3 regions of the Aminobacter sp. MDW-2 genome follow, and region 3 is predicted to be linked to each of the others. Evidence: predicted binding sites of a transcription regulator. Region 3 holds the regulator's gene; each other region holds the start of a gene.
What was found. The regulator LexA, encoded in region 3, represses DNA repair genes until DNA is damaged. The targets are predictions, from matches to a motif close to TGTTCNNNNTGTGTTCNG.

Region 1 (9,582 bases), 2.7 Mb from region 3:
CCGCAGAACCTGACGCGGCGGCAGCGCGAGCTGCTCGAGGAATTCGAGAAGCTGTCGTCGACCGAGAACTCGCCGCAGTCGAGCGGTTTCTTCTCGCGCATGAAGGACTTTTTCGAGTCCTTCGGCGATAAATGAGGATGTTTCTGCCGTAACGGAAATTGAGCCAGCTTTCTGCTTGCGCTGGCCCACTTTGCTGTTATTTCTCCCCCCAGCAGCGGTGAGGAGATCGAAGCGATGCCACGCGGTTCCGGATTGCGCAAAACCCTTGCGGCAAGGTTCGACGACGAACTGAAGTTCTTCAAGGGCTGGATCGACAAGCCCAAGGCCGTCGGTTCGATCGTGCCGACCAGCTCGGTCACCGCCAAGCGCATGGCCTCGGTCATCAACACCCGCTCGGGCCTGCCGGTCCTGGAAGTCGGGCCCGGCACCGGCGTCATCACAAAGGCGATCCTCGCCCACGGCGTGAAGCCCGAGGATCTCTATACGGTTGAATACTCAGCCGATTTCGTCCAGCACCTGCGCCGCCTCTACCCAGGCGTCAACGTCATCGAGGGCGACGCCTTCGACCTCGACAACACGCTCGGTGACAAGAAGGACCTGATCTTCGATTCGGTCGTCTCGGGCGTGCCGCTGCTCAACTTTCCGGTCACCAGCCGCGTTGCCTATCTCGAGGGCCTGCTCAAGCGCATCCCTGCCGGACGGCCGGTGATCCAGCTGACCTACGGCCCGAAGTCGCCGATTCCTCCGGGCCTCGGCAACTACACCGTCGAGCATTTCGACTTCATCATCCGCAACATTCCGCCGACGCAGCTCTGGGTCTATCGCCGCGCCAAGCACTGAGCACAGCGGCCTTGATTTGGCCGGCTGATCGCCCCTATACCGTCGCCACGATGTTTGGTGCGTCTTGCCGGGCGTGCCACAGGATGGATGATGCCGCTCGTTCCCAGAATTCTCGTCTTTGCCGGTTCGATCAGGGCCGGCGCCTATAGCGGCCGCACGGCCGACATAGCGCAGAAGGAATTGGCGCTGCAGGGTGCCGAGGTGACGCGCATCTCGCTCGCCGACTATCCGCTGCCGATCATGGACGAAGACCTCGAGGAACGCGACGGCGTGCCCGAAAACGCCGTCAGGCTCGCCCGCCTGATCGACATGCACGACGCGGTGCTGATCGCGACGCCCGAATATAACGGCTCGATGCCGCCCTTGCTCAAGAACACCATCGACTGGGTCAGCCGCGTGCGTAGCGACGGCGGCAGGCGGCTTCAGCCTTATGCCGGCAAGCTGGTGGCGATCTGCTCGTCCTCCGACGGCCATTTCGCCGGCATCCGCAGCGCAACTCACCTGCGCGCGGTGCTGTCGCACATCCAGATGGAAGTGATTTCGCCGCAGGTTTCGGTGCCGCATGGCAGCGAAGCCTTCGACGACAACGGCGAATTCCGCGAGGAGCGCCTGCGCAAGGGCATGCAGCGGCTGTGCCAAACGCTTGTCGAACGAGCCACCATGATGTCGCGAAGGGTAGAACCATGAGCAGCATAGACACTGTACGCGACCGGCTGATCGTCGGCCTTGACCTGCCCACCGTCAAGGAAGCCGAAAGAGCGGTCCGCGAACTCGAAGGCACCGCGAGCTTCTACAAGATCGGTTACCAGCTGGCTTTTGCCGGAGGGCTCGACTTCGCCCGCGAACTGGCCAGCGGCGGCACCAAGGTGTTCCTCGACATGAAGCTGCTCGACATCGACAACACGGTGGCCAAGGGCGTCGAGAACATCGTCAAGATGGGCATGACCATGCTGACGCTGCATGCCTATCCCAAGGCGATGAAGGCGGCGGTCGAGGCAGCCAAAGGCAGCGACCTGTGCCTGCTCGCGGTAACGGTCCTCACCTCCATGGACGAAAAGGACATGATCGACGCGGGCTATGAATACGACCCGCACACGCTGGTGCTGCGCCGCGCCGAACAGGCGCTGCAGGCAAAGATGGGCGGCATCGTCTGCTCGGCCAGCGAAGCCTCGGCAGTGCGCCGCATCGTCGGGCCAAGCATGGCGGTGGTGACGCCGGGCATCCGCCCTGCAGGCAGCGACCATGGCGACCAGAAGCGGGTTGTTACCCCGGCCGACGCCATGCGCAACGGCTCGAGCCACCTCGTCGTTGCCCGCCCGATCGTCGGCGCGGTTGACAGGAAGGCTGCGGCGCAGGCTATCCTTGAGGAAATGGCAAAAGCCTAAGATTCCTCTGTGACGAACGCCCGCCGCGGTTGTCTCCGCTTCCGGTGCTCACGGACCTGAATGTCCACTGTGCTCCGGTTCTCGACAACAACACCAGTCGGCTCGTCACAGCGCGTTTTGAAGATGGGGCAGCCCGGGAGGAAAGAATGACCAAGGCTTACTGGATCGCACGCGTCGATGTTCGCGACCCCGAGGGCTACAAGGGCTATGTCGCTGCGGCCAAGCCGGCCTTCGAACGCTTCGGTGCGAAGTTCATCGCCCGTGGCGGCGCCCATGAGGCGGTCGAGGGGCCTGGCCGGGCCCGCAATGTGATCATCGAGTTCGCCTCGATGGACGACGCGCGCAACTGCTACTTCTCGCCCGAATACCAGCACGCCAAGTCGATCCGCCAGCAGTTTGCCGATGGCGAAATCATGCTGGTCGAAGGCATCTAGCAGCTTCACAACACTCTGAATTGTCCTGCTCCGCCGTGCAGTCTTGCCCGGCGGGGCGATGGTGTTTGGCCGCCGGGCTGATTCGGGGTCTTTCGGCGTCGCACAACGTCAAGGGCGACAGGTGCTGAGCCGGCGGCGCGATTGAAAACGGATTTTCAACAGCTTGGACCAAAGAATGACCCTGTTTCACACCAAGTGAGATATTGCATCGCAGCAGATGTTTGTTACCTTCGCTGCATTGCATGACGGGCCTCCGGCCGGCTCGCCTCCCCGAATGGCCGTATGAGGACATCATGTTTTACCAGCTTTATGAATCGACCCATGCTGCGCTGCAGCCGGCCCGCGCCTATGCGGACGCCGTCAAGCTGTTCTACTCCAACCCGCTCAACCCGTTCTCGCACATGCCGGTCGGCCGCTCGGTGGCGGCGATGGCCGAACTGTTCGAGCGCACGACGCGCCGCTACGGCAAGCCCGCCTTCGGTCTCGACAAGACGGTTGTCGACTTCCAGCCGGTGGCGGTGACCGAGAAGGTCGCGTGGTCGCGGCCGTTCTGCAATCTGATCCGCTTCGAGCGCGACCTGCCCGCCGGCCGCCGCCCCGACCCCAAGCTTTTGATCGTGGCGCCGATGTCGGGCCACTATGCGACGCTGCTGCGTGGCACTGTCGAGGCAATGCTGCCGTATGCCGACGTCTACATCACCGATTGGGCCGATGCCCGCATGGTGCCGGTGACCGAAGGCAAGTTCGATCTCGACGACTACATCGATTATGTCATCGACATGTTCCACGCGCTGGGACCGGACACCCATGTGATGGCGGTGTGCCAGCCTTCGGTGCCGGTGCTCGCCGCAGTCGCCGTGATGGAGGCGCGCGGCGACCGCTTCGCGCCGTCGACGATGACGTTGATGGGCGGCCCGATCGACACCCGGCGCAATCCGACCGCCGTCAACCAACTGGCCGAGAAGAAGAGCATCGACTGGTTCCGCGACAACGTCATCATGCAGGTGCCGTGGCCGGCGCCCGGCTTTGCCCGCGAGGTCTATCCGGGCTTCCTGCAGTTGTCGGGCTTCATGACCATGAACCTCGACCGCCACATCATCGCCCACAAGGACTTCTTCATGCACCTGGTGAAGAACGATGGCGACGGGGCGGAGAAGCACCGCGACTTCTATGACGAATATCTGGCGGTGATGGACCTGACCGCCGAATTCTACCTGCAGACGGTCGACACCGTGTTCGTGCGCCACGCTTTGCCCAAGGGCGAGATGACCCATCGCGGCCAGCCCGTCGACACCTCGGCAATCCGCAACGTCGCGCTGTTCACCGTCGAAGGCGAGAACGACGACATTTCGGGCCTCGGCCAGACGCAGGCAGCGCATGATCTGTGCGTCAACGTTCCCCAGGACATGAAGGCGCATTACATGCAGCCGGCTGTCGGCCATTACGGCGTCTTCAACGGCTCACGCTTCCGCGCCGAGATCGTGCCCCGCATCGTCGACTTCATGGCAAGCTATGGCGCATCCGCACGCAAGGCGGCCAAGCCTCGGCTGGTGCGCAAGGCCTGACGGCCGCCGCCCAGCCAGGTTCATCTTTTCCACAGGCAAGGCCCGGTGCAAACGCCGGGCCTTTCTGCGTTCTGTGCGCCTTTTCGGGTACAGGGCACCCTAACTCGTTGAATTCGTGCAGCGCGGCTGGCGAAAGCCGGCTCCGGTTGTCCGGCCGCCGTGCCGTGCGTCTGTTGCACAATTATCGCTTGGCCGCCGCTGCGGTAACCATGTCTGCAATCTGCAGCGAGCTTTGATTGACTCCGCCTGCCCCTCGCTCTTAACGTTTTATTAACGATGTAAATGGGGCGAGCGGGGCAGATGATTTCCGCAGCAGGCGTACGGTGCGCGGCGGGGCGTGCCGGTGTGTTTTTCGGGCTGATGACGGGCGTGGTTTTGTCCGCTGGCGCAGCCTTTGCTGCGTCCCAGCCGATGACTACGGGTGGGCTGACGTCGCAGCCGATCGGCCATTACGATTTCTGCCGCCTCAATCCGGCCGAGTGCTCGATCCGGTCGCGCGACACCGGGCCCGAGCAGATGACAGGCGCGATGTGGCGCAAGATCGTCGCCGTAAACGTGTCGGTCAACGCCGCCGTCAAACCAATGAACGATATCGACATCTATGGCCGCGACGAGGTCTGGACCTACCCCGACAATAGTGAAGGCGACTGCGAGGACTATGTGCTGGAAAAGCGCCGGACCTTGAACCGCGAAGGTCTGAAACTGTCCAACCTGCTGATCACGGTGGTGCGCAAGCCCGATGGCGAGGGTCATGCGGTGCTGACCGTGCGCACCTCCAAGGGCGACTTCATCCTCGACAATCTGACCGATGCCGTGCGCCAGTGGGACGAGACCGGCTACAGCTACCTCAAGCGCCAGTCGAGCGAGAACACCGGCCGCTGGGTGACGATCCGCGAAGGCCAGCCGATGCTGGTCGGCTCGGTCAAGTAGCGTCTCTTGCGGATACGGTAACCGCTGTTCCTTCGTGTTTCGCAGGGCGGCTTGTGGCCAAGTGGTCCTGGCCGCGTCCTCTGGCGAGGCAAAACGGCGGCCATATGCCACCGTCCCGTTAGACTTACCGAGCGGTGAGGTTGAGTTCCGCCAGCGCCGCGGACGCTGCATGTCCGCTGTTCGCTTTCATTGGGCTCGTCTACTGCCTTCACCTCCCTTGCGACAGCCTGAACTGCGCTTGCGGCGCCCCTCCTCTTCCTACGCTGCCTGCGCCATGCGCTCGGCGCTCATGCGATATGAAATCGCCTCGGCGAGGTGAATGCGGCCGACAGTCTCGCTGCCATCGAGATCCGCCAGCGTGCGTGCCACCTTGAGCACACGGTGATAGGCGCGGGCGGAAAAGCCGAGCTTTTCGCTGGCGTCGCGCAACAGCGAAAGCCCAGCGGCATCGGGCGCGGCGATGTCTTCGATCAGGCCTGCGGCGCACTGCGCATTGGTGGTGGCACCTGTGACCCCATGGCGTTCGAGGCGCTCGCGCTGGATCGTCCGCGCCCGGGCGACACGCAAGGCGACATCGGCGCTGGCTTCCGAGCGGCTGCCGCGGATGAGGTCGGAGGCCGAGACCGCGGGCACCTCTATGCGCAGGTCGATGCGGTCGAGCAGCGGCCCGGAGATACGTGCCTGATAGTCGGACTGGCAGCGCGTGCCGCGCAGGCAGCGATAGCCGGGTTCGCCGGCCATGCCGCAGCGGCACGGGTTCATCGCCGCGACCAGCTGGATGCGCGCCGGATAGGTGATGCGGTGATTGGCGCGGGCGATCATGCATTCGCCCGTTTCGAGCGGCTGGCGTAAAGAATCGAGCACCTGTGGTGTGAATTCGGGGAGCTCGTCGAGGAACAGCACGCCGTGATGGGCGAGCGATACTTCGCCCGGCCGCGCCTTCAAGCCGCCGCCGACCATTGCCGCCATCGAGGCGGAATGATGCGGTGCCCGGAACGGGCGCCGGTCGGTGAGCTTGCCTTCCGCGAGTTCGCCGGCGATCGAGGCGATCATCGACACTTCGAGAAGTTCCTTGGGCGACAAAGGCGGCAGGATCGAGGGCAGCCGCGCCGCCAGCATCGACTTGCCGGCGCCAGGCGGGCCGACCATCAAGAGGTTGTGGCCGCCAGCGGCGGCGACCTCGAGCGCTCGCTTGGCGCTTTCCTGGCCCTTGATGTCGGCGAGGTCGGGCAGGTCGCGCGCCGCAGCACGAATGCCGGGTTCGGGTCGGGAAAGTACCTGGGTGCCGCGAAAATGGTTGGCGATGGCAATCAGGCTGCGCGGCGCCAGAATGTCGATGTCGGCACCGGCCCAGGCGGCTTCCGGTCCGCTGGCGGCGGGACAGATCAGCCCCTTGCCCTCGGCATTGGCGCCGATTGCCGCCGGCAACGCACCTGCGACCGCCGAAATGGTGCCGTCCAGCGACAGCTCGCCGAGCACGACATAGGCGGCGAGAGCATCGCCCGGCAGGGCGCCGAGTGCTGCCATCAGCCCGAGCGCAATCGGCAGGTCGTAATGGCTGCCTTCCTTGGGCAGGTCGGCCGGGGCAAGGTTGATGGTGACTTTCTTGGCAGGCATCGACAGGCCGGACGCGTGCAACGCCGCCTGCACCCGCTCGCGGCTTTCGGCCACCGCCTTGTCGGGCAGGCCGACGATCTGCATGCCGACCTTGCCGGGCGCGACCATCACCTGCACGTCGACGGGAACCGCCTCGATGCCCTGGAACGCGACAGTGCGCACGCGCGAAACCATGCTGCCCTCCCTATAGCACCGCGCTCCTTGGGACCGCACGGATGCGCTGTGGCGAATTCATGCACGTTGCTTCCGGCAGGCGGCCCCTCGCCTGCGTAAGCCTCAGCCAAAGACAAGCATAGATTGCAAAGGTGCGCAAGAACAATTCAAGAACATGCACGTCGGCATGGTGCGTTCGGGATACGTTAACCCTGGTGCGCAGCAATCTGCCCTTGCGGCATTAGAGAGAGGGAATATTAAGCGCCGCCGCGCGAAGCTCTGCCCGAAACAGGGGCTATCCACATGCGCAGTCCGTCATCGCGGCACATACGGCGGCGGGCCGTTCTCTGGCAGAGCGACGCCATCATCGCGGGGCTCGAGGCAAGGCTTGAGGCGCAGACGGCGCTGATCCGCGAACAAGCGGCCTCGCTGGCGCACAGCCAGAAGATTTTCGACCGCTCCTCGGCCGCTGCCCGCATCGGCGTCTGGCAATGCAACCTCGCCGACCAGGCGCTGCACTGGACCGACGTGGTCTATGATCTGTTCGACCTGCCGCGTGGAGCACCGCTCGTCCGTGAGGACATCGTCAAATGCTACACCGAGGCTTCCGCCATCGAGCTGCATGCCAAGCGCAGCAAGGGCATTGCGGAGCGCACCGGCTTCGGCCTCGACGCCGAGATCGTGACTGCGAAGGGCAATCGCCGCTGGATCCGCATCACTGCCAGCGTCGAATGCGAGGATGGCGTTGCCGTGCGTATCTTCGGCATGAAGCAGGACATCACCGAAGAGAAGATTCTGGCCGACCAGACCCGCTATCTCGCCGAATATGACGTCATGACCGGGCTCGCCAACCGCAGCCGGTTCCAGACCAAGTTGGCGGAGCTGACGGCCGATGCCGACGATCGGCCTCCGCTCGGAGCGCTGCTGCTGGTCGACCTCGACGGCTTCAAGCAGATCAACGACACCTTTGGCCATGTCGCCGGCGACGAGTGCCTGAAGGAAGTGGCCCGGCGTCTGCAAAACGCCTGCGCCGGCGTCGAGCTCGTCTCGCGCATCGGCGGCGACGAGTTCGCCGTGCTGGTGGGGCCGGAGTTGGACCTTGCGGCGATCTCGGAACTGGCGCGCCAGATCATCGACAGGCTGGGCAGACCGGTCGACCACGGCGGCCGGGCCCTGAAGCTCGGCGCCTCGATCGGCATCGCGATTCATGAAGTGTGCAGCCCCTCGGATCTGCTGGTGCGAGCCGATACCGCGCTCTATGCCGCCAAATCAGCGGGTCGCAACACCTTCCGGATCTTCAAGCCGACCGAGGCCATCGGGGTGAGAAACCCGCGCGCCGCCTGAGGCGCAACTGCGCTTTTGCTGGCGAGCTGGTTTTCCGGCGGGGCCGCCCGAGCCGCCTCCTTCCGAGGCTCGGGGTTGTTCCGGGCCAGGCGGGCTGCTAGGAAGCCGCGAGCCAATCAAGGCGCCCGCGCTTCTCCGCGAGACGAACATGGGTACAGCCAAGTCCGCAGACAGATAGGCCGCAACAACACCAAGACGTTGTTGCGGCGCCCTGCCCCCTCATTTCCTGATCACTGATCGGTCCGGCGCGGTTGCGGGAAATCGTTTCCTGACATCCAGCCGATGTAATCGACAAGCGAAGTGGCAGATCGCCGCCAGATGAAATTCATTTGTGCGGATGAAAAGTCATGCCCAATCGAAACTCTCCCACGTGGAGCCATTCCCTGCCCGCGGCGCTGCTTTTGATGGCGCCCTTCGACATCCTGGCCTCGCTGGCCATGGACATCTACCTGCCTGTGGTGCCGGAGATGCCGGCAATCCTCGCCACCACGCCCGACGTCGTCCAGCTGACGCTGAGCCTCTACATGATCGTGCTCGGCCTCGGGCAGGTGATCTTCGGCCCGATCTCCGACAGGATCGGCCGCCGCTCGGTGCTGCTTGGCGGCGTGCTGCTGTTTGCTGCCGCCTCGTTCCTGCTTGCCGTCACCAGCTCGGCGCCGCTGTTCGTCGCCCTGCGCGTCGTCCAGGCTCTGGGCGCCTCCGCGGCACTCGTCGCCACCTTCGCCACGGTACGCGACGCCTATGCCGAGCGGCCGGAAGGTGCTGTTATCTACAGCCTGTTCAGCGCCATGCTGGCCTGCGTGCCGGCGTTCGGCCCGATCGCCGGCGCGCTTATTGCTCATGGCCTGGGCTGGCGGGCGATCTTCGCCACGCTCGGCTTGCTCGCTGTGTTGGCCATGGTCAATGCGCTTCTGCGTTGGCACGAGACCCGGCCCGAAACGACCCAGTCGCGCCCCGCCTTCCGGGCGATCCTCAAGAGCCCGGCCTTCCTCGTCTATACGCTCGGCTTCAGCGCCGCGATGGGGGCGTTCTTCGTCTTCTTTTCGACGGCGCCACGCGTGCTCATCGATCGCGCCGGCTATTCGCAGCTCGGCTTCAGCCTTGCCTTTGCCACCGCGGCGGTGGCCATGATCGTCACCACGCGCTTCGCCAAACTGTTCGTGGCGCGTTGGGGGATACCCGGCAGCCTGAAGCGCGGCATGGCGATGCTGCTCGCAGGCGCAGTGCTGCTCTGTCTTGGCCAGCTTTTCGGCCAACCCTCCTTCGCGACCTTCATCATGCCGATGTGGGTGATCGCCATCGGTATCGTCTTTG
Region 2 (9,582 bases), 120 kb from region 3:
TCACGCTCGCCCACGGCAACCATGCCTATTTGACCTTCGTCCAGGTGGCCGAGAAGCACGCCCATCGGCCCTATCACCGGTCCGGCGTTGGCCTCAATCATCTGGCCTTTCGCGTGGAAGACAGGACGACCGTCGACAGGCTCAGGCAGGTCTGCCGGGACAACGGCATTCCCTGCCTCTATGACGAGCGTTATCCCTTCGCCAATGGCGGCAGCGACTATTACGCACTGTTCATCGAGGACCCCGACCGGATCAAGGTCGAATTTGTCGCTGCTTTTGAAGACTGATCCGCTGAAGACTGATCCGCCGGCCAGCGACCTGGACGTCGAGACGGCCAAATGAAAAGGGCGGGTGCCGAAGCTCCCGCCCTGTCGATTCCTCAGCCTGATCCAGGATCAGCCGGCCATTGCCTGGGCGACAGCCTCGACAGCCTCGTCGGCCTTGGTGGCGTCGGGGCCACCGGCCTGGGCCATGTCCGGACGGCCGCCGCCGCCCTTGCCGCCAAGGGCTGCGGATGCGACGCGAACCAGGTCGACGGCACTGAGGCGGTCGACGAGATCGGCCGTGACAGCCACGACAGCGCTGGCCTTGCCATCTTCCGACACGCCGATCAGCGTCACCACGCCCGAACCGAGGCCGGCCTTGCTTTCGTCGGCCAAGCCCTTGAGGTCCTTGGGGTCGACGCCTGACACAACTTTGCCGAGATACTTCACGCCAGATATCTCGCGCACCGCATCGGCGGAACCGCCCTGCCCGCCACCCATGGCGAGCCGCTTGCGCGCTTCGGTCAGCTCGCGTTCAAGCTTCTTGCGTTCATCGACCAGGGCTTCGACACGCGTCAGCACGTCGGCGGGCGACACCTTCAGTGCTGCTGCGACCGTCTTCAGGCGGCGGTCCTGCTCGTCGAGGTGACGACGCGCCGCCTCGCCGGTCAGCGCCTCGATGCGACGCACGCCGGCAGCGACGGCGCTGTCGGAGACGATGCGCACCAGGCCGATGTCGCCGGTGGAGCGGACATGGGTGCCGCCGCACAGCTCGACCGAATAGGGACGGTTGGCCTTGGCACCATGCAGGCCGGTGCCCATCGAGACGACCCGAACCTCGTCGCCATATTTTTCGCCGAACAGCGCCATCGCGCCCTCGGCAATGGCATCGTCGACGCTCATCAGGCGCGTGGTGACGGGGCTGTTCTGGACCACGATCTCGTTCGACATGCGCTCGACTTCCTCGAGCTCCTCGGCCGAGATCGGCTTGTTGTGCGAGATGTCGAAGCGCAGGCGCTCAGGCGCAACCAGCGAGCCCTTCTGCGCGACATGAGTGCCGAGCACCTCGCGCAGCGCCTCGTGGATCAAGTGGGTTGCCGAGTGGTTCGACCGCAAACGCGTCCGCCTGTTGTGGTCGACCTTGAGCTCGACGGCAGCGCCCGTCTTGAGCTTGCCCTTGGTGACCTTGCCGTAATGAACGAACAGGCCGTCGGCCTTCTTCTGGGTGTCGGTCACCTCGACGGCGAAGCCTTCGCCTGAAATGGTGCCGGTGTCGCCCATCTGGCCGCCCGACTCGCCGTAGAACGGCGTCTGGTTGACGACGATGGCGACGATGTCGCCCTCGTTCACGGCATCGACAACGGCGCCGTCCTTGAGCAGCGACAGGATCACGCCTTCGGCCTGCTCGGTCTCGTAGCCGAGGAATTCGGTGGCGCCGGTCTTTTCGCGGACGGAGAACCAGACGACCTCGGTCGCAGCCTCGCCGGAGCCCGCCCAGTTGGCGCGCGCCTCGGCCTTCTGCCGCTCCATCGCATCGGTGAAGCCGGCGAGATCCACCGAAATGCTGCGCTGGCGCAATGCGTCCTGCGTCAGGTCGAGCGGGAAGCCGTAGGTGTCGTAAAGCTTGAAGGCGGTTTCGCCGTCGAGCATGTCGCCCGAGCCCAGCGTCTCGGTGGCGTCCGCCAGCAGGCCCAGGCCGCGGGCGAGCGTCTTGCGGAAGCGGGTCTCTTCGAGCTTGAGCGTCTCGGTGATGAGTGCTTCGCCACGGACGAGCTCGGGATAGGCCTGCCCCATCTCGCGGATGAGTGCGGGCACCAGTTTCCACATCATCGGCTCCTGCGCGCCGAGAAGCTGCGCATGACGCATGGCGCGGCGCATGATGCGGCGCAGCACATAGCCACGGCCCTCATTCGAGGGCAGCACGCCATCGGCGACGAGGAAGCAGGACGAACGCAGGTGATCGGCCATAACGCGGTAGGAGGCGACATTGCTGTCATCCGGGCCACGGCCGATCGCCGAGGACGCGGCATCGATCAAGGTGCGGAACAGGTCTGTCTCGAACACGGTCTCGACGCCCTGCAGGATCGAGGCCATGCGCTCGAGGCCCATGCCGGTGTCGATGGACGGGCGCGGCAGCGAGATGCGCTCTTCCTTCGTCACCTGCTCATATTGCATGAAGACGAGGTTCCAGAATTCGAGGAAGCGGTCGCCATCCTCCTCGGGGCTGCCGGGAGGGCCGCCCCAGATGTGCTCGCCGCGGTCGATGAAGATTTCCGAGCACGGGCCGCACGGGCCGGTATCGCCCATCGCCCAGAAATTGTCCGAGGTGGCGATGCGAATGATGCGGTCGTCGGTGAAGCCGGCGATCTTCTTCCAGTGGTCGGCCGCCTCGTCGTCGGTGTGATAGACGGTGACGAGCAGCTTGTCCTTCTTGAGCCCGTACTCCTTGGTGATCAGGTTCCAGGCAAGCTCGATCGCCTGCTCCTTGAAATAGTCGCCAAAGGAGAAGTTGCCGAGCATCTCGAAGAAGGTGAGATGGCGCGCGGTGTAGCCGACATTGTCGAGGTCGTTGTGCTTGCCGCCGGCGCGCACGCTCTTCTGCGCGGTTGCGGCGCGCGAATAGGAGCGCGTCTCGAGCCCGGTGAAGACATTCTTGAACTGCACCATGCCGGCATTGGTGAACATCAAGGTCGGGTCATTGCGCGGGACGAGCGGACTGGAGGCTACGACCTCGTGTCCGTTCTTCTTGAAGTAGTCGAGAAATGTCGACCTGATCTCGTTCACGCCACTCATATTGCCGCCTTTGATCGCCGCCCTGAACAGATGCACCCCGCCCTTTGCAGGCGGAAATTGGAACTGGCCTTTTAGCCGCCCACCTTAACCCTGTCCAGAAACACCGGACCGGCAATAGCCCGCAATCCGCCGCCCGATCAGCGAAGCAGTCTTCACAAACGCAAACCGCCGGCACAATGGCCGGCGGTCGCTCAGATCGTCTGTCTTGGGTCTGGTCCGACGTTCGCCGGACCGGCCCCGAATGCGCCTACATCGCGCCAGCTTCGTCGCCGTCGTCTTCCTCGCGCGAGCCGTTCTCGAGGAACTTCTCGGCGATCAGACCGGCATTCTGCCTGAGCAGCTGTTCGATCTCACGCGCCGCGTCGGGATTGTTGCGCAGGAACAGCTTGGCGTTCTCGCGTCCCTGGCCGAGCCGCTGCGAATTGTAGGAGAACCAGGCGCCCGACTTCTCGACAACGCCGGCCTTGACGCCGAGATCGACGAGCTCGCCGGTCTTGGACACGCCTTCGCCATACATGATGTCAAACTCGACCTGCTTGAAGGGCGGGGCCAGCTTGTTCTTGACCACCTTGACGCGGGTCTGGTTGCCGACGACCTCGTCGCGGTCCTTGACCGAGCCGATGCGGCGGATGTCGAGGCGGACCGAAGCATAGAACTTGAGCGCGTTGCCGCCGGTGGTGGTCTCCGGCGAGCCATACATGACGCCGATCTTCATGCGGATCTGGTTGATGAAGATGACCATGGTGTTGGAGCGCGAGATCGAGGCCGTCAGCTTGCGCAGCGCCTGGCTCATCAGGCGGGCCTGCAGGCCGGGCAGCGACTCGCCCATTTCACCCTCGATCTCGGCGCGCGGCGTCAGCGCTGCAACCGAGTCGACGACCAGCACGTCGATGGCGCCGGAACGCACCAGCGTATCGCAGATCTCCAGCGCCTGCTCGCCCGTGTCGGGCTGCGAGATCAGCAGGTTCTCGAGATCGACGCCGAGCTTGCGGGCATAGACCGGGTCGAGCGCGTGTTCGGCGTCGACGAAGGCGCAGATGCCGCCCTTCTTCTGGGCTTCGGCCACGGTGTGCAAAGCGAGCGTCGTCTTGCCCGAGCTTTCCGGCCCGTAGATTTCGATGATGCGTCCGCGCGGCAGGCCACCGACGCCAAGAGCGATGTCGAGGCCGAGCGAGCCGGTGGAGACCGTTCCGATCTCGACAACCTGCTCATTGGCGCCCAGGCGCATGATCGAGCCCTTGCCGAAGGCGCGTTCGATCTGCGACAGCGCCGCGTCCAGAGCCTTGGATTTGTCCACCGAATTATCCTCTACAAGCCGCAATGAATTCTGAGCCATGATACATCACCCCGTGGTCGTCAATGAAGGCCGGCAGATCCGGTACCGATATAATTTTGTATCTGTTTTGTTCTCATTTGGCAAGAGCAGTCAACTTACTGATATTTATGTTTAATCACATGCGTGTTCTTTTTTTGTTTTAAAGCTGCACGTGATGCGATGTCGCATATGGCGCGACACGCCGCCGTGAAAATCCGCCCGCGCCGCGATTCGGTTGCCGCCCGCCTCGCCAGACACTAAGTTCCACGCCCGAAACCTCTGCCGGACACCTGCATCATGACGTCACCCAAGATCCTTGCCATCGGAGGCGCACATGTCGACCGGCGCGGCCGCATGACGGCACCGTTCGTGGCGGGCGCCTCGATCCCCGGCTCGATGAGCGAGGAGGTTGGCGGCGGCGCTTTCAATGCGTTGCGGGGTGCAGTGCGTCGCGGGGCGACCGGCGCCTTGATGTCGGTGCGCGGCGGCGACGCGGCCGGCGACGCCGTGGCGTCGGAGATCGCGACCAACGGCATCGAGGACCTGTCGGCCATCTTCCTCGACCGGGCGACGCCGAGCTACACCGCCCTGCTCGACCGCGACGGCGACGTGGTCGCGGCACTGGCAGACATGAGCCTCTACGAACTTGCCTTCGCCAAGCAGCTCAGGCGCGCCAAGACGCGTGAGGCGATCGCAGGCACGGATGCCGTGCTGTGCGACGCCAACCTGCCCGAAGCAGCGCTGACCAGGCTCGGCGAGATTGCCGACAAGCCGCTGTTTGCCATTGCGATTTCGCCCGCCAAGGCGGTGCGGCTGGCGCCGATCCTCGGCAAGCTCTCCTGCCTCTACATGAACCGGCGCGAGGCGGCGGTGCTGGCTGATGTCGCTGCCGATTCCACGCCCGACGCCTTCGCCCGCGGCCTGCGCGCCACGGGGCTCAAGCGCGGGGTCGTCACGGCAGGCGGAAGCTCGGTCTTTGCCTATGACGCCGCCGGCCTGATGGAGATCACACCGCCTGCCCCACGCTGGATCGTCGACGTGACCGGCGCCGGCGACGCGCTGGCGGGGGCAACGACGGTGGCGCTTCTGCGCGGGCTGCCGCTCGAGCGGGCGCTGCGCGAGGGCATTGCCGCAGCCGTGCTGGCCATAGAAAGTGCCTCGGCGGTGCCCGATCTCGCCCAGGCAGACTTTGACGCGGCGCTGGCCCTTGTGCCGCAAGCCCGGGAAATGGCATGACGCGGACCAAGGAGACCAACATGACGCCTGAAACCGCCCGCCCCTTCATCGACATCCACGCGCCCGTCGCCGCAGCTCTTGCCGCCGGCAAGCCGGTTGTCGCGCTCGAAAGCACCATCATCACCCACGGCATGCCCTATCCCGACAATTCGGCTATGGCGGCCAATGTCGAGAAGATCATCTCGGACGAAGGTGCGGTGCCCGCAACGATCGCCGTCATCGGCGGCCGCATCAAGATCGGCCTGTCGGACGGCGAGCGCGAATCGCTGGCCATGACCGGCGGCGCAATGAAGCTGTCGCGCGCCGACATCGCCTATGCGGTTGCCGAAGGCCGCACCGGCGGCACGACCGTGGCGGCGACGATGATCGCGGCCCATCTCGCCGGCATCAAGGTGTTCGCGACCGGCGGCATCGGCGGCGTGCACAAGGGCGCCGAGAAGAGCTTTGACATCTCGGCCGACCTCGACGAGCTGGCGCGCACGCCTGTCATCGTGGTCTCGGCCGGCGCCAAGGCGATCCTCGACATCGAAAAGACGTTGGAAGTGCTGGAGACGCGCGGCGTGCCTGTTGTCGCCTACGGCTCCGACATCGTGCCGGCCTTCTGGTCGCGCAAGTCGCCCTATGCGGCACCGCTGCGCCTCGACACAGCTGACAAGATCGCCCGCCTGCATGCGACGCGCGCAGCACTCGGCCTCGACGGCGGCCTTTTGGTCGCCAACCCGGTGCCGGAGAGCGACGAGATCCCGACTGAAACGATGGCCAGCTACATCGAAGCGGCCCAGAAGGCGGCCGAGGCGCAAAACATCTCGGGCAAGGCGGTGACGCCGTTCCTGCTGGCCAAGATTCTCGAACTGACCAACGGCGCCAGCTTGAAGACCAACATCGCCTTGGTCGAGAACAATGCGCGGCTGGCGGCCAAGGTGGCGATCGCGCTGGCCAAGGCGTGAACCGCATCCACGTCAATATTAGCGCTTCATCATATACATTCCGAACAAGCAGGCTTAAGCTGCGGCGCGGCCAGCCTGCCGTCCGGGATTGCCCGGCGGCATCATCGGGGTTTGCGTGATGTCCGACAGTGGCGGGCGTTGCCGACTTCTCAGCATGCAGGCATTCGCGCGCTGCTGCGCTGCCGTAGCGTTTGCGTTGCTGGCATTGTCTGTCATGACCGCCCCGGCTTCGGCGCATCGGGCGGCTTCAGGCTGGAACTATCCGCCGGCCTGCTGCCATGGCGACATCGAACATGGCGAGTGCCAGGCCATTCCCGAGAAGTCAGTCAAGGAGAATGGCGGCGGCTGGTCGATCGTGCTGGAGCCCGGCGATCACCGCAAGGTGACGCACCACAACCGCTATTTCGTACCCTATGGCTCGGAAATCCCCTCGGGCGACGGCAACTATCACATCTGCCTGCATCCGACCGAAGAGCACGAGAACTGCTTCTTCGTGCCGCCCGGCGAGATGTGAAGTTATTTCTTGCTGCGCAGTGCCGCCTCGAACGCCTTGCGCGCCCACACGGTCATTTCATCAGGATCGTCGACAGCGCTTTCGGGGATTGTCCAGTAGGGCATGTTGACCGGTCGCCCGCCGGCATCGGTCCAGCGCGTTGCCCCCGCCGCCTCGAAATCGGGCGCGCTCACCGCATCGGCCTTGAGCAGGATTTCGCCACGCACCTCGACGCCGACGATCAGGCCGTCGTGATAGATGCCCTTGCCGCCGAACATCTTGCGGATGGTGACATCGCCAAGGCCGGAGAAGGTCTCGCGGATGGCTTCGTCGCTCATTGGCAAACCTCTCGGATTGGGCGCAGCCCTCTCGGATTGGCGGCAGACCTCCCGGATCAGGCCTGCGCGCGCGCTTCGGCGAGCGCCTTGAGGTCGGCGGGCTTCAGCTCGACCGACTCACCGCAGCCGCAGGCCGAGCTCTGGTTCGGATTGTTGAAGGTGAAGCCGGTACGCAAGGTCGTGACCTCGAAGTCCATCTGCGTGCCGAACAGGAAGAGCGCGGCTTCAGGAGCGACATAGACATGGGCGCCGTCGCGCTCGATGTGGTCGTCCTTGGGGTTCGGCTCGGTCACCAGGTCGACCGTATATTCCATGCCGGCGCAGCCGCCCTTCTTGATGCCGAGGCGGATGCCCTTGGCATTGTCACGGGTGGCCATGATCTCGCGCACCCGCTCAGCGGCCCTGTCGGTCATTGTGATGACGGCGAAGCGTCCCATTTCATTCTCCACTTTCGCGCGGGTTCAAGGCCTGCGGAATGAGTCTTCCTGTTAACATGGGGAAGTCCCTTGCCTCGCGCAAGACACTCCCTGAATCAGTTGCATTCGCTAGCTTGACCAACGCACAACCGCACGCTGTATTGGTGCAATGTCAGAGGCTGGACGCATCAGACAGGCACCTAATGACTCGGTCGAGTTTCGAGCTTCGGTGGTACGGTTGGCGCTAATATTCCTCGGATCGCTTGTGCTGGCAGCTTTGGCCGTTTGGATGGCCCGAAATGCGGAGATCGATCCATTCAGAAGGCTTGTTGGCTGGCTAGGGGCACCCTTCTTTCTGTTGTGCGCCATAATCTCCGTTCTTCGATCGTTTAACCGGCCAGTCGTAATCGTGTCGCCAGATGGCATACAAGACACGCGCATCTCACCACAATTCATTCCCTGGACAGCTGTCGAATCGGTTTCGACCATACAGGTCAGAGACGTAAGATTCATAGTGCTGAATCTGAGTGCGCCTGCTTATGCAAACCTGCAACTGTCTTCACTAACCAGGATAACCAGCCGTTCCAATCAGGCCTACGGAATGGACTGCGTCCACATAGGAACCGTAGAGCTTCCAGTCAAATTCGACGAGTTCCACTCCACCGTGACATCGTTCGCGCGCGCCCGCGGCGTCAAAGTTGACTGACCTCAGTACCAGCCCACTGCGACCTGGGCTTCTTCCGACATGCGGTCGGGCGTCCATGGCGGGTCGAAGGTCATGTTGACCTCGACGCCCGACACGCCTTCGACGGCGCCGACGGCATTCTGCACCCAGCCGGGCATCTCGCCTGCCACCGGGCAGCCCGGGGCGGTCAGCGTCATGTCGATCTTGACGGTGCGGTCGTCCTCGATGTCGATCTTGTAGACGAGGCCGAGCTCGTAGATGTCGGCCGGAATTTCCGGATCGTAGACCGTCTTCAGCGCCGAGACGATGTCGTCGGTCAGCCGCGCCAGCTCGTCCGCCGGAATGGCCGAGGCCGACAGGACGCCGTTGCCGCCGGTTTCGGGAGCGGTCTCGTCGGTGGTCGCTGCGATAACGTCTTCCATGGTGCTCATCCGAAGAATTTCCGTGCTTTTTCAAGCGCCTCGGCCAGGACGTCTATCTCGGCCTTGGTGTTGTACATGCCAAAGGATGCCCTGCATGTGGAGGTGACGCCGAAGCGTTTCAACAGCGGCTGGGCGCAGTGGGTGCCGGCGCGCACGGCGACACCCTGGCGGTCGATGACCATCGACACGTCGTGGGCGTGGATGCCCTGCAGCTCGAACGAGACGATGGAGCCCTTGCCGGGTGCATCGCCGAAGATGCGCAGCGAGTTGATCGAGCGCAGCCGCTCATGGGCGTAATCGCGCAGCATCGCCTCGTGTGCTGCGATGCGCTCGCGGCCGATGCCATCGATGTAGTCGAGCGCAGCACCCAGGCCGATCGCCTGGACGATCGGCGGCGTGCCGGCCTCGAAACGGTGCGGCGGTTCGTTATAGGTGACGATGTCTTCAGTGACTTCGACGATCATTTCGCCGCCGCCATGGAACGGGCGCATGCGCTCGAGCAGCTCGCGCTTGCCGTAGAGCACGCCAATGCCAGAGGGGCCGTAGAGCTTGTGGCCAGTCATGACGAAGAAGTCGCAGTCGAGATCCTGCACGTCGATCGGCATGTGGACGGCACTCTGGCTGCCGTCGACAAGAACCGGGATGCCGCGCGCATGCGCGATGCGGCAGATCTC
Region 3 (9,582 bases):
GCTGGTGCGGATCGGAGATGTCGGTCGAGTCGTGATAGAAGGCCGACAGCGCGCCGACCACGCCGCACATCACCGCCATCGGGTGTGCGTCGCGGCGGAAGCCGGTGAAGAAGCGCGACATCTGCTCGTGCACCATGGTGTGGCGCGTGACGCGGTAGTCGAAGTCGTCCTTCTGCGCCTTGGTCGGCAGTTCGCCGTAGAGCAGGAGGTAGCAAACTTCGAGAAAGTCGCCGTGCTCGGCGAGCTGGTCGATCGGATAGCCGCGGTGCAGCAGGACACCGGCGTCGCCGTCGATGAAGGTGATTTCCGATTCGCAACTTGCGGTGGAGGTGAAGCCCGGGTCGTAGGTGAATGCGCCGGTCGTTGCGTAGAGCGATGCGATGTCGATCACATCTGGTCCGACCGTTCCGCCGCGGACCTTGAACTCGTGGGTCTGGCCGCGGAACTCCAGTTTGGCGGTCGAATCAGTCATCGCATACTCCTTAGTGCTGAGTTGCCGCCTTGCGCGGCGCAATCGTCATAACAAGGCAACCCATTAGGCCCGGAACGCTTGAACTCGCTTCCCAGCTTTCCCGCTGCTTTCAAATTGACCTGTTGCCGCAATGTTGCACCGCAACAGCCTCATTTCAATGCAAAACTAGGAAAGCACTGCTGACCTAATCGATTTGATCAAAAATGCGGGCTAGACTTTCGTCGCGCCCTAGAACGGCGAGCACATCGAACACTCCGGGGGAAGTGCTCTTGCCCGTCAGGGCGGCCCGCAAAGGCTGCGCCACGCCGCCCAATTTCAGATTTTCGCGGCCGGCAAACTCGCGGATCGCGGCCTCTGCATTGGCCGCCGTCCAGTCGGCGGCAGCGACCGTCGCGAGCGCCGCATGCGCGCCCTTGAGGATATCCTTGGCTGGGCCGGCGAGCAGGCCGGCGGCCTTCTCATCGAGCGGCAGCGGACGCTGGGCAAACAGGAAGCCTGCGCCGTCAGCCAGTTCGATCAGCGTCTTGGCACGCTCCTTGAGGCCCGGCATGGCGGCAAGCAGCTGTGCCTTGCGCGTGTCGTCGAGCCCGCCGAGGATGGCATCGCCGCCGGGCAGATAGGGCAAGGTGACAACGAAGATGTCGAACAGCTTCTTGTCGTCCATCTGGCGCATATGAACGCCGTTTAGCGCCTCGAGCTTGGCAAAGTCGAAGCGTGCCGCACCCTTGTTGACGTCCTCGATCTCGAACCAGCTGATCATGTTCTCGATGCTCATCACCTCGTCGTCGCCATGGCTCCAGCCGAGGCGGGCGAGGTAGTTGAGCAGGGCCTCAGGCAAATAGCCCATGGCGCGATAAGCATCGACGCCGAGCGCGCCATGGCGCTTGGACAGTTTTGCGCCGTCCGCACCATGGATCAGCGGGATATGCGCCATCACCGGCACGTCCCAGCCCATGGCGTTGTAGATGACGGTCTGGCGCGCGGCGTTGGTCAGGTGGTCGTCGCCACGGATGATGTGGGTGACGCCCATGTCGTGATCGTCGACGACGACAGCATGCATGTAGGTCGGTACGCCGTCCGAACGCAGGATGATGAAATCGTCGAGATCCTTGTTGGGAAAGCGCACATCACCCTGCACGCGGTCGAGCACCAGCGTCTCGCCGTCCTGCGGCGCCTTGATGCGAATGACCGGCTTGACGCCAGCCGGCGCCTCGGACGGGTCGCGGTCGCGCCAGCGGCCGTCATAGCGTGGCGGCTTGCCCTCGGCGCGCGCCTTCTCGCGCATCTCGGTCAGCTCTTCCTGCGAGGCGTAGCAATAATAGGCTTTGCCCATGCGCACGAGTTCTTCGGCCACCTCGCGATGGCGCGGCGCACGCTCGAACTGCGAAATCGGCTCACCCTCCCAGGTCAGGCCGAGCCAGGTCAGGCCCTCGAGGATCGCGGCAGTTGCGGCGTCGGTCGAGCGCTCGCGGTCGGTGTCCTCGATACGCAGCAGCATGGTGCCGCCGGTGTGGCGGGAATAAAGCCAGTTGAAGAGAGCGGTACGCGCGCCACCAATGTGCAGATAGCCGGTGGGCGAGGGGGCGAAGCGGGTGACGACAGGCATAGCGATTTCCAAGGGAAGCAGGGCGCTTGGCCGAAAACCGGCGGCGCATGGCGTTTGTGTGCGGTTGATGTAGCATAGAAGGTCTGGGGCGCAAGAGGCAGGCCCGATGGGCGACCGCATGCGGGAGGGGCAAGCCGGTAACAATCCGGTGGTAGAAGCCAGCGAGCGCGACTTGCTGACCTCTCCGGCTGTGCCTGCCGTTGCGTGGACACCACCAGCTCTGCCCGAGAGAGATGCTGCTCCTGACGCCGATGCATCGCCGTTTCAGCGAGGACACAAGTCCTGGCTACGGCAAGGATCGCAATTGCTGGTCGGTCACCGGATCACCGCACGATCCACCCTGGCCGCGATCGAAACGGAACTCGACCGCGGTGCGGCGTTCCTGCTTCTTCCGGTCTTTCTGGCCGCTGGTGCCCTGGTGTATTTCGCGCTTCCGAACGAGCCGGATCTCGCGCCGCTCGTCATTGTGTCAGCGACACCGGCCGTCCTCGCCTTCCTAACGCGCGCACGGCCGCCTGTTCACTACGCGCTCGCCGCACTCGCCGCCTCAATGCTCGGCATGGCGGGTGCAAAGTTCGAGACCGAACGCATGGCAACGAAGATGCTGGGCGCCGAGATCTCGACTGCCATCACCGGGCGCGTCGTCGAAATCGACAATCTGGACAAGGGCAGGGTGCGGCTGACGCTCGACGTTCTGGCGACTGCGCGCCCGGTCTTGCGTTATACGCCCGATCGGGTGCGGCTCGTTGCCCGCAAGCTTCCTGAGGGCGTCATGGCGGGGGCCGAGGTGACGGGTTATGTCAGGCTGATGCCGCCGTCCGGGCCTGTGCGGCCGGGCAGCTATGATTTTTCCTTCGAAAGCTATTTCGATGGCATCGGCGCCAGCGGCTTTTTCATGAAAGGCCCAGAGTTTGCTGCAACCACCCAGCCGCTGTCGGCCAGTGATCGTGCATTCGCGTCGATCGAGAATGTGCGCCAGAAGATTGCCCAGCGCATTCGCGACCGCATTGGCGGTCCGGAGGGCGAAATCGCGGCTGCCCTGGTCGTCGGCGTGAGCGGCGGCATTCCCGAGGATGTCAACGAGGCGCTGCGGCGTACCGGGCTCTACCACATCATCTCGATCTCGGGTCTGCACATGGCGATGGTCGCAGGCACGGTCATGCTTTTGATGCGGCTAGGCTTCGCCGCCTTTCCCGGCTTCACCTCGCACCGGCCGGTCAAGAAGTACGCGGCAGGCGCGGCACTGCTCGCCACCGGTGGCTATCTGTTCATTTCAGGCGCCGAGGTCGCGGCGCAACGCAGCTTCATCATGCTGGCGGTGATGCTGACGGCCGTGCTGCTCGACCGCGCAGCACTCACCATGCGCAACCTGGCGATCTCGGCCGTTGTCGTGATCATGATCTCGCCCCACGAAGTCGTCGGGCCGAGCTTCCAGATGTCGTTCGCCGCAACGGCAGCCCTCGTTGGCGCATATGCCTGGTGGTCGGACCGGCGGGAGGAGCAGGCGCTGCCGGTCGGTCAGAGATCGCTGCCGTCCAAAATCTGGCGCTGGCTTGCGACAGTTGCGATAGGTCTCGCCGCGACGTCGGTGATTGCCGGGCTCGCGACCAGCGTTTTTGGTGCATGGCATTTCCAACGTGTCTCGCCCCTCAGCCTGTTCGCCAATCTGGCAGTCAGCCCGTTTGTGTCTGTCCTGGTCATGCCCTTTGCCGTCATGGCTGGCATCTTCATGCCGCTTGGACTCGACGGCCCCTTCCTCGACACGATGGGCTTCGGCCTGAAGGCAATGATTGGCATCGCCACCTGGTTCTCCGAGCGCTCGCCGGTCGATGCGGTCGGCCTTGTCTCGTCACATGCGGTATTGTTGCTCACTGCAGCACTCGTCATCGCGTCGACGGCAACGACCTGGCTGCGCGCCGCCGCACTGCCATTCGCGGCCCTTGGGCTGCTGACGGTCGTGGAAACGGAAACGCCCACGGTTCTCGTTTCGGAAGATGGCCGCCTCGTCGGCGTCCCGGTCGACGATGGCAAGCTGGCCGTCAATCGCGTCCGGCCGAACCAGTTCACCGTCGACAACTGGCAGCGCGCGCTGGCGTCGGAAACACTCGTCACCCCGGCCCGTTCGGCCGCGAATGCAACGAACGGGACTGTCCGTTTGCCCAGCGAGACCGGCTCACAGCCAACAGCCGAGGCAGATGTCGCCGGTACGATACCCGGCAATCCAGTATCTGGAGAACTAAACGCTGCCGGCGCGGACGCCTTCGTCTGTGACAGCGAGCTGTGCACGGTTCAACAACCGGAGGGGGCACGGATCGTCCATGCGGCGAATGCGAGCGCCGCTGCACGAGCCTGCGACAACGCGGATCTCATCGTCGTCGACGATGCCACGGCAAGCGACGTCTGCCCCGGCGTGGCCGTGCTCACCAAACGCGAGCTGGCGCGCCTTGGCAGTGCGTCGATATTCATCACAGCCGCGGCGGCTGGCGTAGATCGGGCGGTCGAGATACGCCACGCCGTGGCGGAACCGTACCGCCCGTGGCATGCGCAGCGCCAATTTTCGCGCGAGGCGAGGGGCCTGCCACCCTACAAGCGAGTGGAGATGCCCCCAAAGACATCTGCCGGGGCAACCAAGGCGCACCCGAAAGCGCCGACTGCGACCACACGGTGAGTCCGAATCTGTACCCGCCGTCGCAGAGCCGTCAGATACGGCACGATAGCAACAGTGCAGATCAGTCCGGCTTACAGATTGCAGCAGGATGGACAGGCCGAGCTGGCGGAAACGCAGCCCCGGCAATCAATAGCGGCGGATCAGGCCGACAAGCTTGCCCTGCACCTTGACCCTGTCCGGTCCGAAGATGCGGGTTTCATAGGCCGGATTGGCGGCCTCAAGAGCGATCGAGGCACCCTTGCGGCGGAAACGCTTGAGCGTCGCTTCTTCGTCGTCGACGAGGGCGACGATGATCTCACCGGGATTGGCCGTGGTCGAGCTGCGGATGACCACAGTGTCGCCGTCGAAGATGCCGGCCTCGATCATCGAGTCGCCCTTGACCTCGAGCGCGTAATGCTCGCCGCCCATGATCATGTCTGGCGGCACCGAAATCGAATGCGTCTTGTGCTGGATGGCGTCGATAGGCACACCGGCAGCGATGCGTCCCATGACGGGAATGGCAACCGCCGAAGCAACATCGTCGTCATTGCCGGCCGACATGCTGCGTGACGGCTCGGGTTTGCGGCCGAGGCTACCCTCGATGACGCTGGGCGAGAACTTCTTCGCCGCGTTGAGGCCAGGCGCGATCGAATCGGGCAGGCGCAGCACTTCAAGCGCGCGCGCCCGGTTGGGCAGGCGTCTGATGAAGCCGCGTTCTTCGAGCGCCGTGATCAGGCGATGGATGCCGGACTTGGAGGCGAGGTCGAGTGCTTCCTTCATCTCGTCGAAGGACGGCGGAATACCCGCTTCCTTCAGCCGCTCGTGGATGAATAGCAAAAGCTCGTGTTGTTTGCGCGTCAGCATCGCCACCCCCGAGGAATCAGAAGAAAAACAAACCCAGAACAAACACTATCTGTTCCAGTTGTGTTCCGCAACTGTTGATATTTCGTGAAGGGTGGAAGGTGCTGCTCAGCGCAACATCATCACCTGGCAGGCGCTGCCGGCTTCGACTGCAGGCGCGAAGGGCACCCGCACGATGGCGCAATTGGCGTCGGCCAGCGTGCGCAGCATCGAAGAGTCCTGGATCAGGTAGGGTGTGACGACGAGACCCTCAGCGGTCTCGCGCGCAATCGCGCGGACAAAGTCCTGGCGCAGGTCGTTGGCCGCCATTGCCGTGTCGAGAATGCCGTTGCGCATGTCGGGCGAATAAGGGCGGCCGCCAAGCTTCGCCAGCAGAGGTTTCAGGAAAATCTGCGAGCAGATCAGGCTGGCGACCGGATTGCCCGGCAAGCCGACGCAGCGGCTGTTGCCGAGCCGGCCGAACATCAGCGGCTTGCCCGGGCGCATCGCGATCTTCCAGAAGTTGAGATCCATGCCGAGATCGGTCAGGACACGGTGAACGAGGTCGTGGTCGCCGACCGAAGCGCCGCCCAGCGTGACGATCACATCGGCGTCGGCGGCGAGCGCCTTGGCGACCAGTGCGGAGATTGCCTCGGTGCGGTCGGCGGCGATGCCGAGATCGAGTACGCGCGCGCCAACCGACTGAACGATCGCCGCGACGCCGTAGGCGTTGGAGGCGATGATCTGGTCGGGCCCTGGATTGCTGCCCGGCGGCAATAGCTCGTCGCCGGTGGCGATGATGGCGACCAGAGGCGCCCGCAGCACTTCGACGCTGGGATGATTGGCAGCTGCGATCAGCGAGAGCCCTGCCGGGTCGAGCACACGTCCTGCATCAAGGATGAGGTCGCCCTGCTTGAAGTCGAGGCCCCTGGCGCGGATGTTACGGCCAGCAAGCGTTGGCTCGAGCACCGCGATCTCGCCATTGCCGAGATCGCGAACGTTCTCCTGAATGACGACGGTATCAGTGCCTTGTGGCACCGGTGCGCCGGTGAAGATGCGGACGCACTCGCCTGGTCCGACGGTGCCCGTGAACTGCTTGCCGGCGGGTGCCTGGCCGATAACCTTGAGCTGCGCCGGCAGTGAAGCGATGTCGGCGGCCTGGACGGCGTAGCCATCCATGGCGGAGGCGTCAAAGGGCGGCTGGGTGCGCAGGGCGTGTAGTGGAGCCGACAGCACGCGGCCTGATGCCTGGGCAAGGCCGACAGTTTCCGTGCCGCGCGGTTCGGCAGCGTCGAGCAGGCGCGCCAGGGCGTCGGCGACGGGCAGCAGCGCCATCTATTCGGCAGCCTTGTAGTCGCCCGACTTGCCGCCGGTCTTCTCGACCAGCCGGATGCCGGAGATCACCATGCCGCGGTCGGCGGCCTTGGCCATGTCGTAGATGGTAAGGCAGGCGACCGAGGCAGCCGTCAGCGCTTCCATCTCGACGCCGGTCTTGCCGGTGACGCGGGCAAGCGCCGTGACGCGCAGGCCGGGCAGCGCCTCATCTGGCTCGATCTCGACCGAAACCTTGGTCAAAAGGATGGGATGGCAGAGCGGCACGAGTTCATGCGTGCGCTTGGCGGCCATGATGCCGGCAATGCGGGCGGTGCCGAGCACGTCGCCCTTCTTGGCGTTGCCCGACAGGATCAACGCCAGTGTCGCAGGACGCATGACGACATGGCCTTCGGCGATTGCCGTGCGTGTCGTCTCGGCCTTGTCGCCGACGTCGACCATGTTAGCCTCGCCGGTGGCGCCGATATGGGTGAGGGTGGTTGCCATGTCAGGCGCTTGCCAGGGCTGCGCCATCGAGCAGCGCACGCGTCGCCGAGGTCACGTCGGCCTGCCGCATCAGGCTTTCGCCGACGAGGAAACTGGAGATGCCGGATTTCCGCAGACGCAGGCAATCGGCATGCGTAAAGATGCCGCTTTCGCCGACCAGCAGCCGGTCTGCCGGCACCATCGGCGCCAGGCGCTCCGACGTGTCGAGGCTGACCTCGAATGTGCGCAGGTTGCGGTTGTTGATGCCGAGCAGGCGCGACTGAAGCTTCAGCGCGCGTTCTGTCTCTTCTTCGTCATGGACCTCGACGAGCACGTCCATGCCGATTTCGAACGCCTCATCCTCGATACGCCTGGCATCTTCGTCGCTCAGGCTCGCCATGATGATCAGGATCGCGTCCGCGCCCCAGGCACGTGCTTCGTGCACCTGGTAGGGCTCGAACATGAAGTCCTTGCGCAATGCCGGCAAGGCGCAGGCGTCGCGCGCGGCGGTCAGGAACTCCGGTGCGCCCTGGAAGGATGGCGTGTCCGTCAGCACCGACAGGCAGGCAGCGCCGCCGTCGGCATAGGCCCTGGCGAGCGCCGGCGGATCGAAGTCGGGACGGATCAGGCCTTTGGACGGGCTCGCCTTCTTGATCTCGGCGATCAGGCCAAAGCGGCTTTCACTGTGCCTGGTTTCGAGTGCCGCGAGAAAGCCGCGCGGCTTGGTGACGTCGCGGGCGCGCGCCTTGAGCTCGGCGAGCGGCAGCAGCGCCTTCGCTGCGGCGATCTCGTCGCGCTTGTAGGCTTCGATGCGGCGCAGGATATTGGCCATGTCTCTATCCGTTCGAAACGGCGACCAGTCGGTCGAGCACTGCCTTGGCGCGGCCGCTGTCGATTGCCTCGGCGGCAAGCGGCACGCCTTCGCCGATCGTTGCAGCCTTGCCGGCAACGACGAGGCCGGCACCGGCATTCATCAGCACCGTGTCGCGATAGGCACCCTTGGCACCTTCGAGAACCCCGCGCAGGGCAGCGGCATTGTAGGCGGAATCGCCGCCGCGCAGCTCTTCGCGCGTATGCTTGCTCAAGCCGACCTGTTCGGGCGCCAGCGTAAACGTGGTGATCACACTGTCCTTGAGGGCTGCGACATGGGTCTCACCCGTCGTGGTGATCTCGTCATAACCGTCGCCGTGGACCACCCAGACGTGCTGGGCGCCAAGTTCCTTCAGCGTCTCGGCCACCGGACGCACCCATTCGGGCGAGAACACGCCGACCAGCTGGCGGTTGACGCCGGCGGGATTGGAGAGCGGGCCGAGCAGGTTGAAGATGGTGCGGGTGCCAAGTTCGACGCGGGTCGCGCCGACATGCTTCATCGCCGGGTGATGCGCCGGCGCGAACATGAAGCCGACGCCGGCGTCATGGATGCAGCGGCCGATCGCCTCGGGCGTGAGGTCGATGTTGACGCCAAGGGCGGTCAGAACGTCGGCGGCGCCGGTCAGCGAGGACAGGCCGCGATTGCCGTGCTTGGCGACAGGCACACCTGCGCCCGCGATGACGAAGGCCGAGGCAGTCGAGATGTTGACGCTGTGCGAACCGTCACCGCCGGTGCCGACGATGTCGATGGCATCGGCAGGGGCTTCGACGCGCAGCATCTTGTCGCGCATGGTGGCAACGGCGCCCGATATCTCGCTTACGGTCTCGCCGCGCACCCGCAGCGCCATGAGAAAGCCACCGATCTGGCCGGGCGTGGCTTCGCCCGACATGATGATGTCAAAGGCCTCGCGTGCCTCCTCGAAGGTGAGAGGGGTGCCCGCGGCGACCTTGGCGATATGCGGCTTGAGTGCGCTCATGGCGTTCCCACCGCAAGTGCGCGGGTGATCGCCGCCTGGTTGATCGTTGCTTGATACTCGCCCTGGAGCTGGGCGACGATCTGGTCGAGCAGGTCGTCCGACATGCCCGAGGCAAACTGCTTCTGCGCGTCCTCTGGCACCGCGCTCTTGTCCGCACCGGCCGGCTCGAACACTTCGGCGACCTTGAACAGAATCTGCGCATCGCCGGCGGGGGCGGGGACGATGCCAGTGCCGCCCTGGCCCATTGCAAACATCGCGGAGGCACCCTCGCGGCCAAAATCGGCATCGTCGGCCTCGCGCTTGAGGCCGCGCTTGGTCTGCTTTTCGAGCTTGAGTTCGCCTGCGATCACGTCGAGCGAGGCACCGTCCTTGA

Region 1: H5P29_RS04285 (YifB family Mg chelatase-like AAA ATPase) is a predicted target of LexA. The motif match lies at 7,083-7,100, and genes of this name have one in related genera.
Region 2: recA (recombinase RecA) is a predicted target of LexA. The motif match lies at 4,517-4,534, and genes of this name have one in related genera.

Annotation. Positions count from the first base shown of each region.
Region 1 is NZ_CP060197.1:881,152-890,733, reverse strand. It holds gene dnaJ (molecular chaperone DnaJ) at 1-135, shown strand, start outside; gene pmtA (phospholipid N-methyltransferase PmtA) at 235-840, shown strand; gene H5P29_RS04310 (NADPH-dependent FMN reductase) at 931-1,527, shown strand; gene pyrF (orotidine-5'-phosphate decarboxylase) at 1,524-2,225, shown strand; gene H5P29_RS04300 (DUF1330 domain-containing protein) at 2,372-2,659, shown strand; gene H5P29_RS04295 (polyhydroxyalkanoate depolymerase) at 2,953-4,224, shown strand; gene H5P29_RS04290 (transglutaminase-like cysteine peptidase) at 4,525-5,154, shown strand; gene H5P29_RS04285 (YifB family Mg chelatase-like AAA ATPase) at 5,413-6,945, opposite strand; gene H5P29_RS04280 (sensor domain-containing diguanylate cyclase) at 7,228-8,268, shown strand; gene cml (CmlA/FloR family chloramphenicol efflux MFS transporter) at 8,616-9,582, shown strand, end outside.
Region 2 is NZ_CP060197.1:4,153,419-4,163,000, forward strand. It holds gene H5P29_RS20525 (VOC family protein) at 1-287, shown strand, start outside; gene alaS (alanine--tRNA ligase) at 396-3,056, opposite strand; gene recA (recombinase RecA) at 3,304-4,392, opposite strand; gene H5P29_RS20540 (carbohydrate kinase family protein) at 4,669-5,607, shown strand; gene H5P29_RS20545 (pseudouridine-5'-phosphate glycosidase) at 5,628-6,554, shown strand; gene H5P29_RS20550 (hypothetical protein) at 6,769-7,068, shown strand; gene H5P29_RS20555 (TfoX/Sxy family protein) at 7,071-7,385, opposite strand; gene sufA (Fe-S cluster assembly scaffold SufA) at 7,442-7,822, opposite strand; gene H5P29_RS32965 (STM3941 family protein) at 7,971-8,507, shown strand; gene H5P29_RS20565 (SUF system Fe-S cluster assembly protein) at 8,510-8,908, opposite strand; gene H5P29_RS20570 (cysteine desulfurase) at 8,914-9,582, opposite strand, start outside.
Region 3 is NZ_CP060197.1:4,028,574-4,038,155, reverse strand. It holds gene gltA (citrate synthase) at 1-472, opposite strand, end outside; gene gltX (glutamate--tRNA ligase) at 657-2,084, opposite strand; gene H5P29_RS19920 (ComEC/Rec2 family competence protein) at 2,383-4,746, shown strand; gene lexA (transcriptional repressor LexA) at 4,873-5,589, opposite strand; gene glp (gephyrin-like molybdotransferase Glp) at 5,695-6,900, opposite strand; gene moaC (cyclic pyranopterin monophosphate synthase MoaC) at 6,901-7,383, opposite strand; gene trpC (indole-3-glycerol phosphate synthase TrpC) at 7,385-8,194, opposite strand; gene trpD (anthranilate phosphoribosyltransferase) at 8,199-9,209, opposite strand; gene H5P29_RS19890 (SurA N-terminal domain-containing protein) at 9,206-9,582, opposite strand, start outside.